One region of the Planococcus liqunii genome, then DNA from elsewhere that is predicted to be linked to it. Evidence: riboswitches for the same ligand, from Rfam matches in the RefSeq annotation. Region 1 holds a riboswitch; each other region holds the start of a gene.
The links. Region 1 has a riboswitch for S-adenosylmethionine ahead of QWY22_RS06250 (methionine ABC transporter ATP-binding protein). Riboswitches for the same ligand answer to the same signal wherever they lie in the genome.

Region 1 (7,547 bases):
TGCGACGCTCCTTCTCGGGGCAGAAGGCATGCACATCTCAGGCTATATTTCCGAATACGACTTGAAAATCGCCAAAAAGCTGGCATTTGTCTTATCCGGCGGCAAACTGCCATACGGTACGAAAGTAGACGAGCAGTACTTGCTGGATTTGGAGCGCGAAGCTTTCCTGAGTTTGGTGGCGAAGCCGAAAACACAGCAGCGGATGCAGCATATGCTGGTTAAAGGCAAACCGCTGCGCAACTAACCGAAAGATATTAGAGGAGGAGAAACAGATGCGCGAAGCAGTAATCGTGGCCGGGGCCAGAACCCCGGTCGGAAAAGCGAAAAAAGGTTCTCTTGCAACTGTGCGCCCGGATGATTTCGGCGCCTTGGTTGTACGTGAAGCATTAAACCGGGCAGGCGGCTATGACGGCCCGATAGATGATTTGATTATGGGATGTGCCATGCCGGAAGCGGAGCAAGGCATGAACATTGCGCGCAATATCGGTGCATTGGCAGGATTGCCGGAAACCGTTTCGGCCGTAACGGTCAACCGTTTCTGTTCATCAGGCCTTCAGTCGATTGCTTATGCAGCTGAACGGATTATGGTCGGCTCAGCAGAAGCTATTATTGCAGGCGGCGTTGAATCGATGAGCATGGTGCCGATGATGGGCAATGTCATCCGTCCGAACGCGAAATTGGCAGAAACTGCGCCCCAGTACTACATGAGCATGGGCCATACGGCAGAACAAGTGGCAACCCAATACGGCGTCAGCCGGGAAGACCAGGATGCATTTGCTGTCCGCTCCCATGAAAAAGCGGCTGCAGCCATTGCAGCCGGCAAATTCGATGAAGAAATCGTGCCGGTCGAAGTGACGCAGCGTTTCGTCGATGACAACAACAAGTACCAGGAAAAAACCTTTACATTTGGGATGGATGAAGGCGTTCGCCACGGCACAAGCATCCAAACCTTGAACAAACTCCGCGCAGCTTTCTCAGCACGCGGAACCGTAACAGCCGGAAACTCTTCGCAGACATCTGACGGGGCTGCTGCACTGCTCGTCATGGACCGTGAAAAAGCGGAATCGCTTGGCTTAACGCCGATTGCAAAATTCCGTTCGTTCGCTACAGGCGGTGTACCGCCGGAAGTTATGGGCATCGGACCGATCGTCGCGATACCTAAAGCTTTGAAACTGGCTGGCCTGACCATTGACGATATCGATGTATGGGAACTGAACGAAGCCTTCGCTTCCCAGTCATTAGGCGTTATCCGGCACTTGAATATCGACATCGACAAAGTGAACTTCAACGGCGGCGCCATCGCACTCGGCCACCCACTTGGTGCGACAGGCTCGATCTTGACGCTGAAAATGATGAGCGAATTGAAGCGCCAAGGAAAACAATTCGGCGTCGTCACGATGTGCATCGGCGGCGGGATGGGCGCAGCCGGCGTATTTGAAATGCTATAAGTTCGAAAAGTATATGATCTTTTCCTATAAACTGCTTCGGAGACACCGTCGCTAAATAAGCTTTATAAAAAGATATGATCTGTAAATTACTCTTTAACAAATAAAAGCTTAGATATGTAGTGAAACAGCGGAGACTCCCGCGGGATAGTGAAGTGCCGAAATCCACTCGGGCGCTAGCACGAGTTAGTTCGGCGCAAGCCCGCAGGAAAGCGGAGCTGTTTTACGTAATATCGAGTTAAGAATCAATATAGCTAAATCAAAACCTAACCACAAAACAGGAGGAATTCAAAATGGCAGAATCAAAGACGTTGATCAAAGGCGGCAGTTTCTTAATTGAAGACGCAGATTTATCCCGCGTGTTTACACCAGAAGATTTCACGGAAGAGCATAAAATGATCGCGAAAACGACAGAGGATTACGTGAACACCGAAGTGCTTCCAGTCGTTGAAAAGCTTGAAAACCACGAGTTCGATCATTCGGTTCGATTATTGAAAACGGCAGGAGAGCTTGGGTTGCTCGGAGCGGATGTACCGGAACAATACGGCGGACTGGGCCTGGATAAAATCGCCTCTGCTTTGATTGCTGAAAAAATGTCTAAAGCAGGCGGATTCGGCATTACCCACGGCGCTCACGTCGGAATCGGTTCTTTGCCAATCGTTTTGTTCGGAAACGAAGAACAAAAGCAAAAATACTTGCCGCGCCTAGCGACAGGTGAATTGATCGCAGCATATGCATTGACGGAGCCGAGCTCAGGGTCCGACGCCTTAGGTGCTAAAACAGTTGCGAAGCTGAACGAAGCGGGCACACATTACGTATTGAACGGCGAAAAACAATGGATCACAAATGCTGGATTTGCAGATGTCTTTATTGTGTATGCGAAAATTGACGGCGAAAAATTCTCAGCGTTTATCGTAGAACGCGCGTATGACGGCGTATCTGTCGGACCGGAAGAAAAGAAAATGGGGATCAAGTCGTCTTCAACACGGACATTGGTCTTGCAGGATGCAGTAGTGCCTGTGGAAAACTTGCTCGGCGAAGCTGGCCGCGGCCACGTCATCGCATTCAACATCTTGAACATCGGCCGTTACAAATTGGGTGTAGGCACAATCGGCGGCTCAAAACGTGCAATGGAAATTACGATTCCGTATACAAACCAGCGCCAGCAGTTTAAAACACCAATTTCTTCTTTCAACTTAACACGTGAGAAATTGGCAACGATGGCTTCTCAATTATATGCACTTGAAAGCTCTGTTTACCGTACAGTGGGCTTGTTCGAAGACCGCATGAGCGGCTTTACAGAAGAAGAGCACGCCAACGGAAAACTAGTGGCGGATGCGATTGCAGAATTCGCTGTTGAATGTTCCATGAACAAATTCTTCGGCACAGAAACTTTGGATTACATCGTTGACGAAGGCGTTCAGCTGCACGGCGGTTACGGCTTCATGCAGGAATATGAAATCGAGCGCGCTTACCGCGACTCCCGCATCAACCGGATCTTCGAAGGCACAAACGAAATCAACCGTTTGCTGGTGCCGGGCACCTTGCTGCGCAAAGCGATGAAAGGCGAGCTTCCGCTATTGCAGCACGCGCAGAAACTGCAGGAAGAGCTGTTGATGATGATGCCGGAAGAAATTGGCACGGAAGCATTGGCTCAAGAAAAATACTTGGTGAAAAACGCGAAGAAAATTGCTTTGCTGGCAGCGGGGCTTGCAGCTCAGACTTACGGAGCGAAAATTGAACAAGAACAGGAAGTGCTTGTCAATATTGCAGATATCGTAAGCAATGTGTTTGCAATGGAGTCTGCCGTGCTTCGTACAGAAAAAGCGATTGCTGCCTCTGGTGAAGAAAAAGCCCAGCAAAAATTGCTATACACCCAAATTTACTGCCAGGAAGCTTTCGATAAAATTGAAAAAGATGCAAAAGAAACATTGCTTGCTGCTGTAGAAGGCGACAACCAGCGCATGATGCTTTCTGCACTTCGCAAATTGACTCGTTCGACTCCGTATAACGTTATTGCGAAAAAACGCGAAGCAGCTGTGAAATTAGTAGAAGTCGAAAAATATGTCGTGTAATGCTTCTTTTACAAAACGCAGCCTTCGGGCTGCGTTTTTTTGCATCGACCAAAAAGGGCAACTTTGGTAAGCTTGGTTAAAAGGAGGTTTTACCATGATTACGTATTATGCTTACCCCAAATGCACCACCTGCCGCAAAGCAAAAAAATGGCTGGATCAAAACGGCATCGCCTATAATGAAATTAACATTGCCGAGGCGCCGCCGTCCCAGGACCAAATCCGTGAAATCTACACCAAAAGCGGAGTGGTATTGAAGAAATTTTTCAATACAAGCGGCTTGAAGTACCGGGCGCTTGGATTAAAGGATAAACTGAAGGACATGCCGGAAGAAGAGCAGTTGGCATTGCTGGCATCAGATGGCATGTTGATCAAACGGCCGCTCGCTTGGAACGGCGAACAAGCAACATTGGGATTCAAAGAAGAAGAGTTTGAAAATACCTGGAAATGAAAGCAGTGAAATCTTGTGTTTCCAAGGGCTTTATGTCAAACTGAAATTGAGTACACTACATAATTTGGAGGGTTTTCGATGAGCACACCACAAGAACTTCGTTATTCTAAAGAGCATGAATGGGTTAAAGTTGAAGGCGGCACAGCCCGCATTGGAATTACGCATTTTGCACAAGCTGAACTTGGCGACATCGTTTTCGTAGAATTGCCGCAAGTTGGGGACGAACTGAAAAAAGACGAGCCTTTCGGCAGCGTTGAGTCAGTTAAAACCGTTTCGGAGCTATATGCGCCGATTAGCGGACGTGTAGTTGAAGTGAATAGTGAATTAGAAGACAGCCCGGAATTTGTTAACGAATCTCCGTATGAAAATGCGTGGATGGTGGTAATCGAATCTCCAAACGAAGAAGAAATCAGCGAGTTGATGACTGCTGACCAATACAAAGAAATGACGAACGAGTAATACTTTAAAGCGCCTATTACTTGGCGCTTTTTTTGATAGCCGAAAGGCTTATAGAGAGCAGGTTCCTATAGATTCTTTTCAAGCAGCAATTGATTCTGATCTTTCATCTTATATCAGCGAGGTGTAGACTTATGGACAAAGTAATTGTAGTCGAAGGACTTAGCGACAAGACCCGGATCGCACCGCTTATTGCAGAACCCGTGACGATTCTCTGCACAAATGGTACAGTAAGTGCATCAAGGCTTGAAGAATTGCTGCTCCCTTATGAAGATCTGGATATCATCGTATTGTTGGATGCAGACAAATCAGGTGAACAGTTAAGGAAGCTCGTAAAGCGCGAATTTCCTGAAGCCCGGCACTTCTATATAAACCGCAGTTACAAGGAAGTGGCAACAACGCCGATCCGGATCTTGCTGGATGTACTGATTTCGGCAAATGTTCAAGTCAATAAGCTATTAACCGAGGGATGAACAAGATGAAAGAATGGACACATAAAGATTGGCTGAAAGAAAAAAACAAAAACGCTGCAGCTGCCTATTATTTATACACGCCGATGTGCGGAACATGCCAGGTGGCTTCAAAAATGATGGATGTGGTGAAAGAACTTCTGCCCGACTTGCCAATGGGAAAAGCGAACTTGAACTACGTGCAGGAAATTGCCGAACTGTATCAAGTGGAAAGCGTACCTTGTTTGCTTATTACAGAAAATGGCCAACTGAAAGAAAAGATCTACGCTTTTCAATCAGTGCCTCATATTTACAGCAAATTGAAATCTGTATAAACGAAACAAAATAAAGGTTCCGGTGCAGACTGCTTCGCTGAAGTTTGAGCTAACTTGCCTATAGCTGGCAGTTAATTATTTTTAATTCAACATATTTATTGACGAAAAATGTCGAGCATGGTAAATTGAATTTCTGAATTATAATTTTATATCGTAACTCTTATTTAGAGTGGTGGAGGGAAGTGCCCTATGAAGCCCGGCAACCGTCATGCAAATGAAATGGTGCCAAATCACACAAAGCGGAAGCTTTGGGAGATGAGAGAGCGGTTTTCGTGTTTTTCACGGTCACCCTTCTGCTCAGCTCTGCGCAGAAGGGTTTTTATTTTGGAGTAGGAGTTGTAAAGGATGATTGAATTAAAAGAACTGTCGAAAGTATTCGACACAGGCAAGGGCTCTTTAAAAGCGGTTGACGATGTGAGCCTGTCCATTTCATCCGGTGAGATTTTTGGAATTATCGGCTACAGCGGCGCCGGTAAAAGTACATTGATCCGGTTGTTGAATGGGCTTGAAAAACCGACTTCGGGTTCGGTCACGATTAGCGGCCAGAACATATCGGCCAGCAAAGGGCAAGACTTAAGAAAAGCGCGCCAGAAAGTCAGTATGATTTTCCAGCATTTCAACCTTTTGTGGTCACGTACGGTAAAAGAGAATATTGAATTTCCGCTTGAAATTGCAGGCGTCCCGAAAAGCAAACGGGATGCCCGAGTGCTGGAGCTGATTGAACTTGTTGGCCTTGCGGGAAGAGAAAATGCATATCCGTCGCAGCTCTCAGGCGGGCAGAAACAGCGGGTCGGCATTGCACGGGCGTTGGCAAACGAACCGGAAGTGCTGCTTTGCGATGAAGCCACTTCAGCACTTGATCCCCAAACAACGGATTCCATCTTGGAACTGCTGGTGGATATCAACAAGCGCTTAGGCTTGACCATTGTGCTGATTACGCACGAAATGCATGTCATCCGCAAAATTTGCCATCGTGTAGCGGTAATGGAAGGCGGACGCGTTGTGGAACTTGGGGATGTCCTGACGGTTTTCCAGGCGCCTCAGCAGGAAATTACAAAGCGCTTCGTCGCCCAAGTGACTGATACGGAAGATTCAAATGAAACCATCAAGCATCTGCGTGAACTTTATCCGACAGGCAAATTGGTCAAATTGGTTTTTGTCGGCGACCAGACCGAGCAGCCGATCTTGACGAAATTGATCCGCAAGTATCCGGTTGATGTTAACATCGTTCACGGCAATATCTCCCATACACAGCGCGGAGCATATGGCACATTGATCATTCAGATAAAAGGGACGCAGCCTGAAATTGTGCAAGCTCTTGCTTTCTTGAATGACGAAAGTATCCAGACGGAGGTGATGGCATGATCGAGTCATTATTTCCAAACGTCGATTGGGACAATATGTGGGAAGCAACACTTGAAACACTGTACATGACGGCGATGTCGACATTCTTTACGTTTGTCATCGGCTTGGTGCTGGGCATCATCTTATTTTTGACGGCACCTAAGCAATTATGGGCCAATAGCATTGTCAATTGGCTGACAGGCGCATTCGTCAACATTTTCCGTTCAATTCCATTTATCATCTTAATCATTTTGTTGATTCCATTTACCAAGTTTATGATTGGAACCATCCGCGGGCCGAACGCGGCTTTGCCGGCCTTGATCATTGGAGCCGCGCCGTTTTATGCACGCATGGTCTTGATTGCCTTGAAGGAAATTGATAAAGGCGTCATTGAAGCGGCACGTTCCATGGGAGCGACCACTTGGACGATTATCCGTAAAGTGCTGCTGCCGGAGTCCAAACCGGCTTTGATTTCCGGAATTACTGTAACGGCAATCGCCTTGGTTGGCTACACAGCTATGGCTGGCATCATTGGAGCCGGCGGCCTTGGGACGCTGGCATTCCTGGACGGGTTCCAAAGAAGCCGGGAAGACGTAACGCTGATGGCAACGATATTGATTTTAATCATCGTTTTCGCAATCCAGTTTATCGGTGACCGTTTGACAGTTAAGTCAGATAAAAGGTAATACACATATAAAAACACCAAAAGGGGATAGAGACATGAAGAAATTATTGGTAGGATCATTATTAACAGCACTTGCACTGGCAGGCTGCGGAAGCGATAACGGCGGAGCAGGCGAAGAAGAGTCGAGCACCATAAAAGTAGGGGCATCTAACGTGCCGCACGCCATTATTTTAGAAGAAGCGAAACCACTATTAGAAGAACAAGGCATCGAACTGGAAATTGAAACATATCAGGATTACATTTTGCCGAACCAGGATTTAGAATCCGGTGAAATCGATGCGAACTATTTCCAGCACATTCCTTACTTGGA
Region 2 (7,547 bases), 960 kb from region 1:
CTCCTTAGCTGCTCCTTTTGAAGTGAAAGAATAATACTGGGAAAGAAGTTAGAAAAATAGTATAGCTAAAAAGCGTAATGCTCACACTCCCCCTTATCCAAAATAAGATAATCCTCCTTCAACTGGCTTCAACGTGGTTAAGTCGGCACTTTTACGTAACGAAAGGACCTGAAAGTAACTTTCATTCTCCTTAATGGAACTAATTTTCAGGAAAATTAGTAGAATATTTTATATTTATCAATACATTGAAAAACAAGCAATTAAAATAGAAGAAGATTATCTCTTTTCGTAGTTGATCACAAATAGCAAGACCAAAAAGAATTCTTCCTATATGGCAAAAAAGCTATTCTCTTAAGCGCGCGCGGCGGTAATTAAAGTTCGTCTGATATAAACGCCTTTTAAATGTCGACCAATTATATACGTACCGTGATGCAGAATTATTTCTGTTTTAAAATTATGGACGAAGTCATTGTCGAAGTCCCTGCGCAAGAAACTGAAAACGCAGCGGCAATCATTTCCGCAGGGTTGGAAAAAGTGAAATAAACAGATGCAAAGTTATAAGTTAATTTTTTCTAACAGTGAGCAGTGAAGCAAATTCAATATTTGCTTCACTGCTTTTAGGTCTACTCCTAAATTATTAAACCGTTCGTAAAAGTACACCTTTCCGAACGCTCTAATTCTGCTCCAAAACCCCATAAAAAAACGTCCGTAAAAGTGCTAAAGCACTTTACGAACGTTCGCTTTTTTTGCGAAGAGGTTTACGAACAGTATTTAGATTTTAATGGGCCGTTAAAGGCCAATTAGATTCCATCCGTTGAATTGCTTAGTCTAATCAAGCAGTTACCGTTTCTTCAATCCCCTTCATCACAGCAGCGACTTCCGATGCTGCAATTGATTCTTCCCTTAACACATGAATTGTTTCACCCACGCGTGTGGACTGGATGGCAATGTCTTCGATCCACTTGCTCGGAATCCCCACTTCTTTCAGTGAAGCCGGCAATCCGATTTTTTGATAGAACACTTTCAGCCGTTCCACTTCACCGTTCTTGCCTTCAAGCAGCAATTGCACCAGTACGCCGTATGCCACTTTGTCGCCGTGCAGTGCCTGGTGCGATTCCGGCGAAATGGTCATGCCGTTGTGGATGGAATGGGCACCTGCCGTGCGGCCGAATTTGTCGCCGAACCCGCCGACCATGCCGCCCGCCATAATGATGGTTTCGGCCACTTTGATGAAGGCATCCGACAATTGGCCTTGTTTGGCATCCTGAATGGCGGCTTCCGCATGTTCAAACATTTCATCGGCACAGAGCTTCGCGGTGTAATGGGCGATTTTCAAGGCAAGCGGCGGGTTATCGAAGCGGCTTATCTGGACGTCCGCTTCGTACCATTTCGCGATGGTGTCGCCAATTCCCGCGACCAGCATCGCTACGGGAGCGTCAAGCAGAACGCGCGGCTCAACCAAAAGCAGATCGACGCTTCCCGGGAAAATGGTGTAATGAGTCATCGTCCCTTCTTCGGTATAGACGACACTAAGCGGCGTCCATGGCGCGCAGTTGGAAGCGAGTGTCGGAATCAGCACCGACTTGATGCCGGTGTCATGGGCGACGGCTTTTGCAATATCAAGCACTTTGCCGCCACCCGCTCCGATAACGGCGTCCGCACCGATGGCTTTTGCGATTTCTGCCACTCGGGCAATTTCAGTAAGCGAGCATTCCCCGTGGTAATTTTCATAGGCTACTTCAACTTTGTCCAGTTCCGGAAAGAACGGACGCAGCGCTTCCCACGACTTGGTGCCGGTCAGGAGCAACACTTTGTTGATATTACGCGCCAACAGTTTGTCCTCGAGTCCTTCGAGAACATGGGTATTGCAGATATATTCAGCCGGCGCGCCTTTTACGATAATGTCTTCCACAAAGATTCTCCTCTCTTAACGGCTAGCCATCCATTCCGGTTTGCCGAAGCCTTCAAAATCGGAATCGATCAATGCTTCAAATTCCGGCGATTCCACAATTTCCACTAAGTCTTTTGACAGCTGTGTATCTTTGTTTTCCGTTTTCACCGCGACCAAGTTGCGGTATTGGTCTGGCATATTTTCAAGTACCAGTGCATCCAGCAAGTTCATGTCAGCTGCCAACGCAAAGTTTCCTGGCACGGCTGATAAATCAGAGCTTTCCACTGCACGCGGCAAGCCGCCTGCTTCGATCGGCTGGAACACAAGGTTTTTCGGGTTTTCCTGGATGTCTTTTTCTGAAACCGTCAATTCTTCCGCTGCCGGATCAAGTGTGATCAAGTTGTTGTCCTGCAAGACCAGGAATGTGCGGGCTGCGTTTACCGGGTCGTTCGGAATTGCAATCGTCGCTCCGTCTTTGATATCTTCCAGTGAGTCAAAGACATTCGAGTAAATGCCCATTGGCGCTGTCGGCACCGTAATCAGGCCGGTCAAGTCCATGCCGTTTTCTTTTGAGAAGTTTTCAAGGTACACCGAGTGCTGGAACAAGTTGGCATCGAGGTCGCCGTTGTCCAAAGCGTTGTTTGGCTGGATGTAGTCGCTGAATTCCACGATTTCCACTTTATAGCCTTTTTCTTCAAGCGCCGGTTTAAACGCTTCGTTCAGCATGTCGCTGTATGGACCGGCGGTGCCACCCAGTTTGATGGATTTCGAGTCGGCGCTGGATTCTTCTTCACCGCAAGCAGCGAGCAAAGTCAGTAAAACAAGTAGGATTGCTGGCAATAAAAATTTCTTCATGTGAGTTTCTCTCCCTTTTTTATCGTTTGTCTATTGCTTTTGACGTCCAGTCACCCAATTGCTGAAGGATTTGGACGAGAACAATTAAAATGACGACGGTGACGATCATGATTGTATTGTCGTAGCGGTAATAGCCGAAGCGGATCGCCAAGTCGCCGATGCCGCCGCCTCCGACGACGCCAGCCATCGCGGAATACGCAACGAGTGAAATGATGGTGATTGTAATCCCTTGGACAATGCCGGCTTTCGCTTCCGGCAGCAGCACGTCTTTGATGATCATCCACGGGGTGGCTCCACAAGCAACGGCCGCTTCAATGACCCCTTTATCAATTTCACGCAGCGAAGTTTCAACGATGCGGGCGAAGAACGGAATCGCCGCAACCGACAACGACACGCTGGCTGCTGCCGGCCCGATGGTCGAATCCACCAACATCTTTGTCAATGGAATCAATGCCACCAGCAAGATGATAAACGGAATCGAGCGGATCATGTTGACCACAAAACCCAATACCGATTTCACAAAACGGTTTTGCAAAAACAAGCCTTTGTCGGTGACAAACAACACGATGCCAAGCGGCAAGCCGATGACAATGGCAATCGCGAGCGAGACGCCGATCATATACAAGGTTTCGCCGAACGCTTTCGAGATGTCCGGCCACAATTCCATCATATGCTGAAAATCAAATCCCATTTGAAATCACCTCCACAGTTGCTCCCCGGCCTTCCATATAAGTGATGGCGCGGTGGATATTGTCCGGTCTTCCTTGAATTTCCATCAGGAACAAGCCAAGCGGCTTTTCCTGGATGTACTCGATTGAACCATGAAGGAAATTGCCTTTGACATCGAAATGCTGCACCGTATCGGTGATGATGCCTTCTCCGGCAACGGCGCCTTTGAACTGCACTTTGATGACGCTGCCGGTGCAGGCTGCCAGAATCGGCTGCGGCACATCGAACGACACGACTGAAGAGATGAATTCCTTTGTGAGTTCTGCTTTCGGATCCGAAAACAAATCGTAAACGCCGCCTTCTTCAATGACCCGGCCGTCCTGCATGACCGCCATGCGGTCGCAGATTTCCTTGACGACATTCATCTCGTGGGTGATGAGAACGATCGTGATATTCAGTTCACGGTTGATCCTTTTCAACAGCCGCAAAATGGAAAGCGTCGTATTCGGGTCGAGTGCGGACGTCGCTTCGTCACACAGGAGTACCGATGGATTGTTCGCCAGCGCCCGGGCAATGCCGACACGCTGCTTTTGCCCGCCGCTCAGTTGCGCGGGATAGACGTCCCGTTTATCGGTCAAGCCGACCATCTCGAGCAGTTCGTCGACCCGTTTGGCGATCTGGTCTTTTGGCAGTTTCGCCGCTTTCAAAGCGAAGCCGACATTTTCCCCGACCGTCTTTTGGCTGATCAAGTAGAAATGCTGAAAAATCATGCCGATTTTCAACCTTGCCTGGCGCAGCCCTTCGCCTTTCAGCTGGGTGAGGTCAAGGCCGTCCACTTTGATTTCGCCGCTTGTCGGACGCTCCAGCAAGTTCATGCAGCGGAGCAGCGAGCTTTTCCCGGCTCCTGAGTAGCCGACGATGCCGAACACTTCTCCTTCGTTCACGGTCAGAGAGACATTGTCCACGCCGGTAACGGTGCCTTTTTTTGTTTTGTAGTCCTTCGTAAGATTCGTGATGCTGATCATGGTGGGGTCCCTCCTTTTTTGGCCATTAAAAAATGCCTCTTTCATTTAGAAAGAAGCACCATAACGGAATAGGTTTATCTCTCAGAATGAAATCATTCTGCAGGAATTAGCACCTTACAGATCACTCTGTAGGTTGCTGGACGTCATCGGGCCTGTCCCTCAGTCTCTCTTGATAATGTTCCTTATGTAATTGGTTTTAACTTGGTTCTAATAGTAGTCAACATTTTGGCTGCTGTCAAACCTTTTTTTGAAAAGGTTCAATTATTGAATTTCATTATATATTATTACAGGGACATTTCTTCATCAACCCGGTCAATCACGACAAACGGCATCGAGCCGTCAAAATAAAAGCCGTAATCCTCGTCTTCTGCGGTCTGGATCGCTGAAGGAATTTCCATTTCCATCAGTATTTGCTTCACTTCTGCCATTACCAGCAAAAACGTTTCTTCGGGAACCCCGGTAACCACATGGGTGAATAAAAAATAGTCTTTCAAAGCTAAAGGCGTTGCGGCTTGCCCTCTCCGGGTCTTCATCAACAGGTAGCGAAGCAGATTCGCCTGTACCGGCGCTAATTTCTCGGAAATACCGTTGTAAGTCAAGACGGCGCCGAATTTATTGAACTTCAGCGAAATGACATCCTGCATCGGCGCTTCGACGCTTTCTTCTTTCGAACAAAGCACGGAGCCAAACGGTGTGGTAATGCGGTAAGCCTGGCTCTTCAGCATACCATCGTTGTAGCAAAGCTGGGTGGACAGCGAAGTGGCATGCTCGGCGCTGGCCATAAAATCCATGGCTGTCACTTCGCCCCGGATTGCCGGATGAAGCGCGCAATTAGCAATATACAAGACGGCACGGCTGATTTGCTCCGCATTCATCAGGAAACGCTCATCGGTATAAAAAGTCTGGCTGTTCAGCGCTTGCTGGAGAAACGCCGCCGCATCAAAGAAAGCTCCTGAACGGTAAGCCAAAAATCCCAAACGGTAAGCGGCAATCGGGTTTTGCGAGTCATAGGAAAGAACTTTTTTCAGGACTTTCTCGGAATCTTCGTAAATGGTGCGGTCACTGCCAGAAACAGCTGCGCCGTAGCGCAATAGGTAAGACACCAACTTTTTCTTGATGAAGGTGTAATATTCCCGGTAATCTTCATCCTCTTGCACTAGCGCTTCTAATTGACGGTGCATAGCCTCATATACTTCTATTTTAGAATAGCTTAAACTGCCGAGCCTCGTTTCACCGAGGCCCAGCAGTTCTTGCTCTAATTCTTCTAGTTCTTCTAAACTGATTCCCTGAAAGCTCATGACGTTCCTCCTGAACAAAACTAATCGACTCAAAATTAACAAAAAACCTCTATATAAAATAATATTATGATTTAATAAAAAATAAAATAAGATAAATTTTACATTTTTAATAAACTTGCATCGTTTTTTATGATACCAATGCTAAGAAAGATTAACAATAGGGCAAAAGATAATTTTATTGTAAAAGAATTTTTTAAGTTTTTCAAAAATATGTCTTTTTCCCTACGAAATCAAAAGCAGCCCTAGCTTTCCGTTTTGGAAGCTGGGGCTGCTTATAGCGATAGTCTTTGGATCGTCAAAGATTTTGACTTCATTCTAGACCGGTGCCACCATACGGCCGATTTCTTTCCCAAGAATCGGCACTACTTGAGCAGCCAGCATTTCGATGTTTTCCTGCACCTTGCCGAACGGTATGCCGCCAATATCCATTTGGGCCATAAAGCGCCTGTGGCCGAACAATTCCTGCTGCCGGATTATTTTCTTTGCAACGTGTTCCGGGCTCCCGACAAACAAAGCGGTTTCCGGACCCGCTAACTGTTCAAAATCATTCCGTGTCATTCGCGAACTCATTCCGCGCTGGCGATTGACGTAGTTCCAGTAGTTGGCATAGTACGGATAAAACTCCTCTTTCGCTTGCTCTGTAGTTTTTGCCAGATAAGCGTGGCCGGTCACTCCGACTTGCAGCGATGCGGGCGAATGGCCCGCTTCGATTCCCGCCTGCCGATAGATATCGACAAGCGGCTTAAACCGTATGGGATCGCCTCCAAGAATAGCAAGCGCCATTCCGACGCCCATGCGTCCGGCGCGGGCTGCACTTTCAGGCGTTCCGCCAACCCCAATCCAGATGGGAAGTTTGCTTTGCAATGGCCGGGGCGCAATTTCCGCGTGGTCTATTGGTGATCGGAATTTACCTTTCCACGAAACAATGTCGCTGTCGTTCAGCTTCATTATTAACTCCATATGTTCACTAAAGAGCTCATTATAGTCTTTCACGCTGTATCCAAACAGAGGAAACGATTCAATGAAAGCTCCTCGGCCAGCCAAAATCTCAGCACGGCCGCCGGAAACCAAATCCAAAGTTGCAAAGTCTTCGTACAACCGGACCGGATCAAGTGTACTCAAGACACTGGTTGCACTTGTCAAGCGGATTTGTTCGGTCGCTTGGGCAATTGCAGCCAGCACGACCGCAGGCGAAGAAACCGCGTAATCCAGGCGGTGATGCTCACCTACCCCGAAGATATCGAGGCCAGCCCGGTCCGCCAGTTTTCCCGCTTCTATAATTTCGTCCATCCGCTGTTTGGGGCTGATCATTTCTCCTGTCAGGGGATTCGGTCCGATATCCGCTAACGTGTAGATTCCGACTTCAAAGCCTTGTTGTTTTAATTTAGCCACTTAATTCGCTCCTTCTTACGCTGCCGTCCGCAACGGCAAATTATTAGTTACTTTATGTAACTTACTATAGTATGATTATCTGACTATGTCAAACCTTCGTCTTGCGGAACCAGTTTTTGTGCCGTTTTCCATTTTTTTTAGACACAACTGCAACACAACTTTTTAAAAAAGTTCTGCTAAAATCTGATTGAATGAAACTTTTGCCGCGTTCCATACGTAACAACAACAAAGAAACATTTTCAACGATTTGAAATTAAATTTATTCAGGTTTGATTCCCTGGAATTTAAGGAATACTATGAACCTGTTTTTAAAATTAAAGGAGACGATTGATGTGAGAAGTGGAAACCCGAGTTTAAAAGATGAAGTATTTGAAAAAGGCGGTTACACCAATTCTGGCCGCACGATGACCATTCAAG
Region 3 (7,547 bases), 660 kb from region 1:
ATGTCCACCAGGTTTTTGCCGATGTCGTGCACATCGCCTTTTACCGTTGCAAGTACAATCTTGCCTTTGCCTGAATCGTCAGCTTCTTTTTTCTCCATAAAGCCTTCCAGGAATGAAACCGCCGCTTTCATGACGCCCGCACTTTGCAAAACTTCTGCGACAATCAATTGATTGTCGTTGAACAAACGGCCCACTTCAGCCATTCCTTCCATGAGCGGCCCATTGATGACGTCAAGCGGCGTATCGTACATGTCGAGCGCCCGTTCCAGATCCGGAAGGAGCCCTTCTTTCGTGCCTTCCAAAATATAATAAGCGAGGCGCTCCGGAACCGTCTTCGGGATGTCATCTTCGGTCTTTTCCTTTTTCTTATCGCGGTAAAAGTCGGTGAAATCCGCCAGCGTTTGATCAGTCGTCGTAAACAGCAATTCGTCCGCCATGGCGATTTCTTTTTCCGGAATCGACGCGTAGCGCTCCAGTTTTTCGGTATTGACGATGGCGTAATCCAGCCCTGCCTGCGTGCAGTGGTACAAATACACCGCATTCAGCACTTCACGGCCGACCGGCGGCAAGCCGAACGATACGTTGCTGATGCCAAGAACCGTCAAGCACTCCGGAAACTTCTTCTTGATCAGGCGGATGCCTTCAATCGTTTCCACCGCCGACCCGATGTATTGCTGATCACCCGTGCCGACCGGGAACACGAGCGGATCGAAAATGATGTCTTCCGGCGCCAGCCCCCATTTACCTGTCAATAAATCATACGAGCGTTCCGCGATTTCCAGTTTCCGTTCGCGCGTTACGGCCATGCCGGCTTCATCAATCGTGCCGACTACGACAGCAGCGCCGTATTTTTTCACCATCGGCATGACCGCATCAAAGCGTTCTTCGCCGTCTTCCAAGTTAATCGAGTTGATAATCGCCTTCCCTTGAGAAAACTTCAAAGCCGCTTCGATCACATCTTCATCGGTGGAATCAATAACGAGCGGCACTTTCACTTTTTTGACGACTTCTTTCATGAAATTCGTCATGTCTTCCAGCTCATCGCGGTCTGGGTTTGCAAGGCAAATATCAATGACGTGTGCCCCGTTTTTCACTTGTGCCCGGGCAATTTCAGAAGCTTCCTCGAACTGGCCATCGATGATCAAGCGTTTGAATTTGCGGGAGCCGATGACGTTGGTGCGTTCGCCGATAAACAGCGGGCGCATCGTTTCATCGTATTGCAGCGGCTCAATTCCTGAAATGACATGGCCATGGCCGACTGCTTCCGGCTTTCTCGGCGCCAAGCCTTCTATCGCTTCCCGGACGGCTTTGATATGGGCAGGCGTCGTGCCGCAGCATCCGCCGACCACATTGATCCAGCCTTTTTCCGCAAAACCGCGCAGTTTTTTGGACAACGATTCCGGCGTCTCGTGGTAATGCCCTTCCTCGTCTGGCAAGCCGGCGTTCGGGTAACAGCTGACATAGCCATCCGACAGCTCTGCAAGCGAGCGGATGTGGTCAGTCATGAATTCCGGACCTGTCGCGCAGTTCAAGCCGACCGACAAGGGCTTGACGTGTTCAATTGAAATATAGAACGCTTCGATGCTTTGGCCGGCAAGCGTCGTCCCCATCGGTTCAATTGTGCCAGAAATCATGATCGGCAGTTCGATGCCGGTTTCTTCAAAGGCCCGTTTGATGCCGATTGTCGCTGCTTTGACATTGAGCATGTCCTGGCTTGTTTCCAGCAAGATCAAATCCGCGCCGCCTTCAACGAGCGCTTTGGCCTGCACATAAAAGTTATCCAGCAGTTCATCAAACGTAATGCCGCCTGTCACCGACAAGGTTTTCGTCGTCGGCCCGATGGCGCCTGCCACAAAGCGCGGCCAGTCCGGCGTGGAAAACGCGGCCGTGCTGCGCTTCGCGATTTCCACTGCGCGCCGGTTGATTTCCGCTGCTTCGCTCCCAAGGCCGTATTCATCGAGCACGACCGGCGTGCCGCCGAAGGTATTCGTACAGACAATATCAGCGCCCGCTTCCAAATACGCGTTGTGGACGCCTTCGATGACGTCCGGGCGGACGATGTTCAAGTATTCATTGCAGCCGTCCAGCTGCTCCCCGCCAAAGTCTTCCGCCGACAAATCGGCATTTTGGATCATCGTTCCCATGGCACCGTCAATGATTAATATTCTTTTGTCGAGCTGCTGTTCAATTAGCTGTTTTGACATGGCTGTTATCGCTCTCTTTCTGTATATCAAGTTGGCGGATATAATCGATTAATTCCAGAGACATATCGTAGCGGAAAAATGGCGTGATCACGTAAATGCCGTTGAACAACTCCGCTGCAGTATCGATCAATTCCTTGGCAATTTGGATGCCTTCTGCCGTGGCGCGCTCTTTGTTGTCGCTGCAAGCACGCATCCGCTCCAGAGCATCTTCGGATAATTTGATGCCCGGCACTTCGTTGTGCAGGAATTCTGCGCTGCGGATGCTCGTAAGCGGCATGACGCCAAGGAAAATCGGAGTCTCCAAATGCTTGGTGGCTTCGTAGATTTCAATGATTTTTTCTTTTGTGTAAACCGGCTGCGAAATAAAATAATCCGCGCCGCTTTCGATTTTCTTCTCCAACCTTGCCACTGCCCGGTCGAGCACCCGGACATTCGGATTGAATGCCGCCGCTACTGAGAAGTTCGCTTTTTTGCGCAGCGGCTTCCCGGAAAAAGAAATCCCTTCATTGAGCTTTTTGATCAGCTGGATCAATTCCATGCTGGAAACATCGTAGACGCTCGTCGCACCGGGAAAATCGCCCACTTTGGTCGGATCTCCTGTTACTGCCAGGATATCATGGATACCGAGTGCATCAAGCCCCATCAAATGCGACTGCAAGCCGATCAAGTTCCGGTCGCGGCATGTAATATGTGCAAGCGGCCGGATTTGTTCCTGGTGTTTCAAGATCGAGCCCATCGCCAGATTGCTGACGCGTGGCGAGGCCAGCGAATTGTCGGCCATCGTGACGGCATCCACGCCTGCTGCATTCAGCGCTTTTGAGCCTTCCAAAAACTTCGTAATATCCAAATGGCGCGGAGTATCCAATTCTACGATAATCGTGCGTTCCGTTTTCGCTTTCTCATGGAGCGGCGCTTCTTCGAGCGCTTCCGCTTCGCGGATGATGATCGGCTTTTTCTTCACCACTTCTTTTTCCGTAACCGGCTTTAAATGGCCGATGCGCTTTTTCAATGCTTCGATATGTTTCGGCGTTGTGCCGCAGCAGCCGCCAATCAAGCGTGCCCCTTCTTCTCTGAGCAAGAGCCCGGCGCGGCCAAAGTAATCGGCTTCTGATTCATAGACGACCCGGCCATTTTCAAGGTCCAATAAGCTCGCGTTCGGATAGGCCGACAGGAACGCTTTTTGCGGCAGCGCCACTTCTTCCAGTGCCTGGATCGTATGGTGGGGGCCTAAGCGGCAATTGACGCCGACGATATCCGCGCCGAGCGCTTCGAGTTGATGCAATGCGTCGTTCAGCGCCATGCCGTTTTGCAGAATGCCGGGCTCGTGCATGGACACTTGGGCAATCAACGGCACGTCGGTCGCTTTTCGCAAATGTGTGACGGTCGCCGCCAATTCTTCAAAATCGTAATACGTTTCAAGCAGCAAGGCATCAGGAGCGCCTGCTAGTAAATAGCCAGCTTGCTGGTCAACCATCGCGATAATTTCTTCCAGTGTCGCATCGCTTTTCCGGATGCCCCGGATGCCGCCGATGGTTCCAAACACAAACTGGCCGCCATCCGCTGCTGCCCGCTTCGCGATGCGAATAGCCGCTTCGTTGATTTCCTTGACCTGGTGCTCCAGCCCGTAGCGCGCCAGCTTCAAGGCATTGCCGCCGTAAGTATTGGTCTGGATAATGTCCGCTCCTGCCTGGATGTACTCCTGATGGATTTTTTCAATGATTTCCGGACGCTGCAGGTTCAGCTCCTCGTTGCAGTATTCAATGCCGTAAGAATACAAAAGTGTACCCATGGCGCCGTCTGCTGTCAGTATTCTCGTCTTTAGCTCGTCTAATAAACCCATGCTCTTCGCCCTCCCATATATACAAAAAAACCTTCTTGAAAAAGAAGGTTTCACAGTCGCTAAACTCGTTCCTTTTCATCTGCCAGGCACAGAATGCCTGCTGGATTTAGCACCTTAGCCTTTGCGGCTGGTTGCTGAAGCGTCATAGGGCCAGTCCCTCGACTTCTCTCGATAAGAATTCACTATTCAATTTGGATGCTGCTTCTAGCTTTGAAAGTTTAACTGCACTTTCACTTGCTGAAGTTCCGCTATATATCTTCTAATCCTATCTGCATTGGAAGGGCAGGTCAAGTTGATTTGTCTAAAAACAATGAACTTTCTGTGTTAAGTGATATTGCCGTGCTTTTCTTTAAGTGACCGCAGCATCGCGCACTGCCCGGATCGGATCGATTTCTGCTCCGTGCACTTCGAATTTGTACCAAGTGAATTTGCCTTCTTCCAAATACCAGCTGATTTCAACTTTGGAAGGGATTTTATAGGCACCTGCATTGTGATGTTCTTTAATCTCCGCAACACAAGGCAAGCGCGAGGCTGATTTATCATTGTCTTTATAGCGGTAAGCTATCACTTTCTGCAGTTCCCCAGCTTCGGAAAAATAAAAATCAGCAGATCCGGAAATGCCGCGGTACGTCATTGTCGCTCTCGCTGTATTAGCGTCAAGTTCTTCCCAGGTCACATATGGACTGAGCGCCGCTGTCGGATACCATGCCATCTCCATCAAAAAGCGCTGCAGCGCCGATTCATCGGTTTTGGTGTTGTTGCTGACTTGGACAATCGGCAGAAGGCCGGCTGCTTTGATCACCATATCAGCTTTGCCCGACTCGAAATGGTCACGGCCAACCACTTGTCCAAACGGCGCCATGTTCGTCTTGACGGTCCAGGTAAAAGACGGCGGATTGACCGTAATGGTTTGTTCCGCTTCCGCCTTCGTCCATTTTTCCTGCTCCGGTTTAAGGCGCATCCAGCCGGTTTGCTTTAAGGTCACCGTTCGGATTTCGTCTGCTCCGATGGCGCCTGCTTCAATCAGCCAATTCCGGACGGATTGTGGAAGCGGTTCGAGCATGTCGTTTGTCATTTTTTTCGGTTGGGCGTCCGGCACTCCATCCAGCTGCTGCTGAATTTGTTTATTGCTTTGATTTGAAAAATTCCATAAAGCTCCTTTGTACAGAGCGGCAATTCCAACGATTGCAAGCGGTATGGCAACTCTCATCAAAAACACCTCCGTTTAGCGTTACTATTGTCTATACGACATCGAAGGCAAATTCCCTTTAATAATTGTCATTTAATCGCTTTCGCTCAACCGGTAAATCCATGCGTTTCAGTTCCGCCAGCACCAGCTGCTTGATTTCCGGTTCTTCCAAAATATTCGTAAACTGCGCATCGCGGATAAATGCCAGACGGCTTTCCACAGGGGCGGCTGCCAGGAACTTCCGCATATCGCCTATATCAATCTTCATATCTTCATGGACCGGATAAAGAGGCAAATCGCCGTTGCCCTTCTGCGCGACAACTCCCAGGCCATCCAGCGTCGGCAGCGCAATTTGCCGTTGCCGAGCTTCTTTTAACTCCACTTCCACAAAGCGGTAAACGTCTTCGATGGCATGAAGACCAAACTCGGCTTTCATGCTTTCCAACTTCTCGACCCGCTCTTCATATGTTTCATCATTTCTAAGATTGTTCAAGAGCTTTCTATAATCCTGTTTGTCTTGAAAATAAGTAAAATTGGCGATGGCGCTGAAATCTGTTACGGTATAAATCAAATCCAGGAATTCTTTTAAGTTTCGTGCGACAATTTTAACGTGTTCCCCAAAATTCATCGGCGTGACACAGACAATGGGGGCTTCTTCCAAGTTGGAAATCATTCCGAAGTCGGTCAGCAAACCAAAATGATTCCCGTCTACTCCGGTCGCGGCAAATGGAATCACATCAAGCGGAGTCAAATTATACCGGCTTTCGTCCCCAACAATGCTGAACCCGATCCATTCATCCAGCGAACTTCCCTGTCGTTCCAATTCTTTATCGAAATCTTTTAGTTTCTGCAAAGTTGGCGGCAAGCGGTCCATCTTCATAAAGCTTCCACTGGAAAAAATGTTTTGACGGTCTGGATGGGGCGTGCCTGCGTTTGCTCTTCAAACGGGCGGAATTCGACGTTTCCGACATGGACGCCCATATTGTATTCCCCGATGACGGAATCCAGTAAGATAAAGAGGGCTGGCGCCAATTCGTCTTCGTTGTCTTTGGTCAGTCCTTTGACGTAAAGCGTCAAGCTGACCTCTTCGTGCTCAATGTCCTGAAGCGCTGTATAATACACATCGTTCCAAGTCAGCTGCCGGCTTCCGAACTCGACGCTGAATTCTTCTTCTGAAGGCTGCCGGAATGCCACGACGTCAAAAAGTTCAAGTTCCGGCATTGCCTCGTGCAAATCAAAAACTGCATCAAATGCATCGAGCATCCCGTCCGCACTGATTGTAAACTCGCGTTTGCCCCCTACCGGCTCCACACTGAACTGAAAAACCAGATGCTTATTCACTTTTTGCAGTTTTCGCTGCAGCACGGCAAACAGCTCTTCCTGATTGCCTCTGGTTAACTCAAAATAAGTGCGTTCGTTTTCTTTAAACCATTTCCAAAAAGCCTCCACTTTATTTTTTCTCGTAGGCAGCCATTTCATCTCATCTATCCCCTTTGCTCGGCTTTTGCTATTAACTATATTGGCACTCCGCTCAACTTTTGCTAAACTTCTGTTAATTAAAAGCTTATACTAAAGTAATAGTAAATTTCCATATTTTTTTATTTAAAGTAGAAAATTAAATGCCAATCGACGCACAAATGAAAGGAAGATGACCATGCCACGCTTATCTATGCCGCCAGAGTTAGAGAGATTTCGGGAAAAACTCGAACCAACTGTCAAATCGGTGATCCGGGTTCAGACAAATCCACAAGCCACCGCTTGGCATCAAAGCAAGTTCGGCGGCCTGCCTTATTTGCCAACCGGTATGGAGCTGCCAAAAGATGCGTCCGGCGGCGCCATGAGATTGCTGGCCCAAATTAATTTTGAAGAACTTCCCTCGGTGCTGGAGGACTGGCCAGAGAAAGGCATCCTGCAATTTTTCCTTTCGCCGGACGTTGATGGCATAGGCCTGGACTTCGACGACCAAACCAAGCAAAGCAATTTCAAAATGGTTTTTCATGAAGAACCCGTTTCGGAAGACGGGCTCGTTACAGATTTCTCATTTCTCGAGGAGCCGAAAGAAGATGATTTCCCGCCGTACAAAGAATCGGCTTTGTCTTTTGTCTTGGACCAGGACGCTGTCTCGATTACCGACCGGACTTTTGAAGCTATTTTCAAAGGAATCGACTATGAAGAAGTGATGAAAATGGAAAAGAATCAACCTATTATTTTCTGGCAACTTTACTCCGAGCAGTTTTCCGGAGAAGGCCATAAGATTGGCGGCTATCCTTTCTTCGCCCAAGTCGACCTTAGAGGAAATGAAAGATATGCCGAT

Region 2: another riboswitch for S-adenosylmethionine. It lies ahead of QWY22_RS11165 (methionine ABC transporter ATP-binding protein); the one in region 1 lies ahead of QWY22_RS06250 (methionine ABC transporter ATP-binding protein).
Region 3: another riboswitch for S-adenosylmethionine. It lies ahead of QWY22_RS03100 (bifunctional homocysteine S-methyltransferase/methylenetetrahydrofolate reductase); the one in region 1 lies ahead of QWY22_RS06250 (methionine ABC transporter ATP-binding protein).

The regions. Positions count from the first base shown of each region.
Region 1 covers NZ_CP129238.1:1,245,100-1,252,646, forward strand. The annotation lists gene QWY22_RS06215 (3-hydroxyacyl-CoA dehydrogenase/enoyl-CoA hydratase family protein) at 1-244, shown strand, start outside; gene QWY22_RS06220 (acetyl-CoA C-acetyltransferase) at 273-1,448, shown strand; gene QWY22_RS06225 (acyl-CoA dehydrogenase FadE) at 1,739-3,520, shown strand; gene QWY22_RS06230 (arsenate reductase family protein) at 3,615-3,968, shown strand; gene gcvH (glycine cleavage system protein GcvH) at 4,047-4,427, shown strand; gene QWY22_RS06240 (ribonuclease M5) at 4,559-4,897, shown strand; gene QWY22_RS06245 (thioredoxin family protein) at 4,903-5,208, shown strand; SAM riboswitch class I at 5,366-5,470, shown strand; gene QWY22_RS06250 (methionine ABC transporter ATP-binding protein) at 5,554-6,573, shown strand; gene QWY22_RS06255 (methionine ABC transporter permease) at 6,570-7,238, shown strand; gene QWY22_RS06260 (MetQ/NlpA family ABC transporter substrate-binding protein) at 7,273-7,547, shown strand, end outside.
Region 2 covers NZ_CP129238.1:2,203,712-2,211,258, forward strand. The annotation lists gene QWY22_RS11140 (immunoglobulin-like domain-containing protein) at 1-34, shown strand, start outside; gene QWY22_RS11145 (NADPH-dependent FMN reductase family protein) at 403-543, shown strand; gene QWY22_RS11150 (iron-containing alcohol dehydrogenase family protein) at 833-1,912, opposite strand; gene QWY22_RS11155 (MetQ/NlpA family ABC transporter substrate-binding protein) at 1,928-2,746, opposite strand; gene QWY22_RS11160 (methionine ABC transporter permease) at 2,766-3,437, opposite strand; gene QWY22_RS11165 (methionine ABC transporter ATP-binding protein) at 3,427-4,440, opposite strand; SAM riboswitch class I at 4,512-4,619, opposite strand; gene QWY22_RS11170 (tetratricopeptide repeat protein) at 4,725-5,738, opposite strand; gene QWY22_RS11175 (LLM class flavin-dependent oxidoreductase) at 6,054-7,130, opposite strand; gene QWY22_RS11180 (Bax inhibitor-1/YccA family protein) at 7,463-7,547, shown strand, end outside.
Region 3 covers NZ_CP129238.1:586,341-593,887, reverse strand. The annotation lists gene metH (methionine synthase) at 1-2,204, opposite strand, end outside; gene QWY22_RS03100 (bifunctional homocysteine S-methyltransferase/methylenetetrahydrofolate reductase) at 2,185-4,044, opposite strand; SAM riboswitch class I at 4,117-4,222, opposite strand; gene QWY22_RS03095 (DUF6920 family protein) at 4,394-5,254, opposite strand; gene QWY22_RS03090 (hypothetical protein) at 5,313-6,113, opposite strand; gene QWY22_RS03085 (hypothetical protein) at 6,110-6,712, opposite strand; gene QWY22_RS03080 (YwqG family protein) at 6,888-7,547, shown strand, end outside.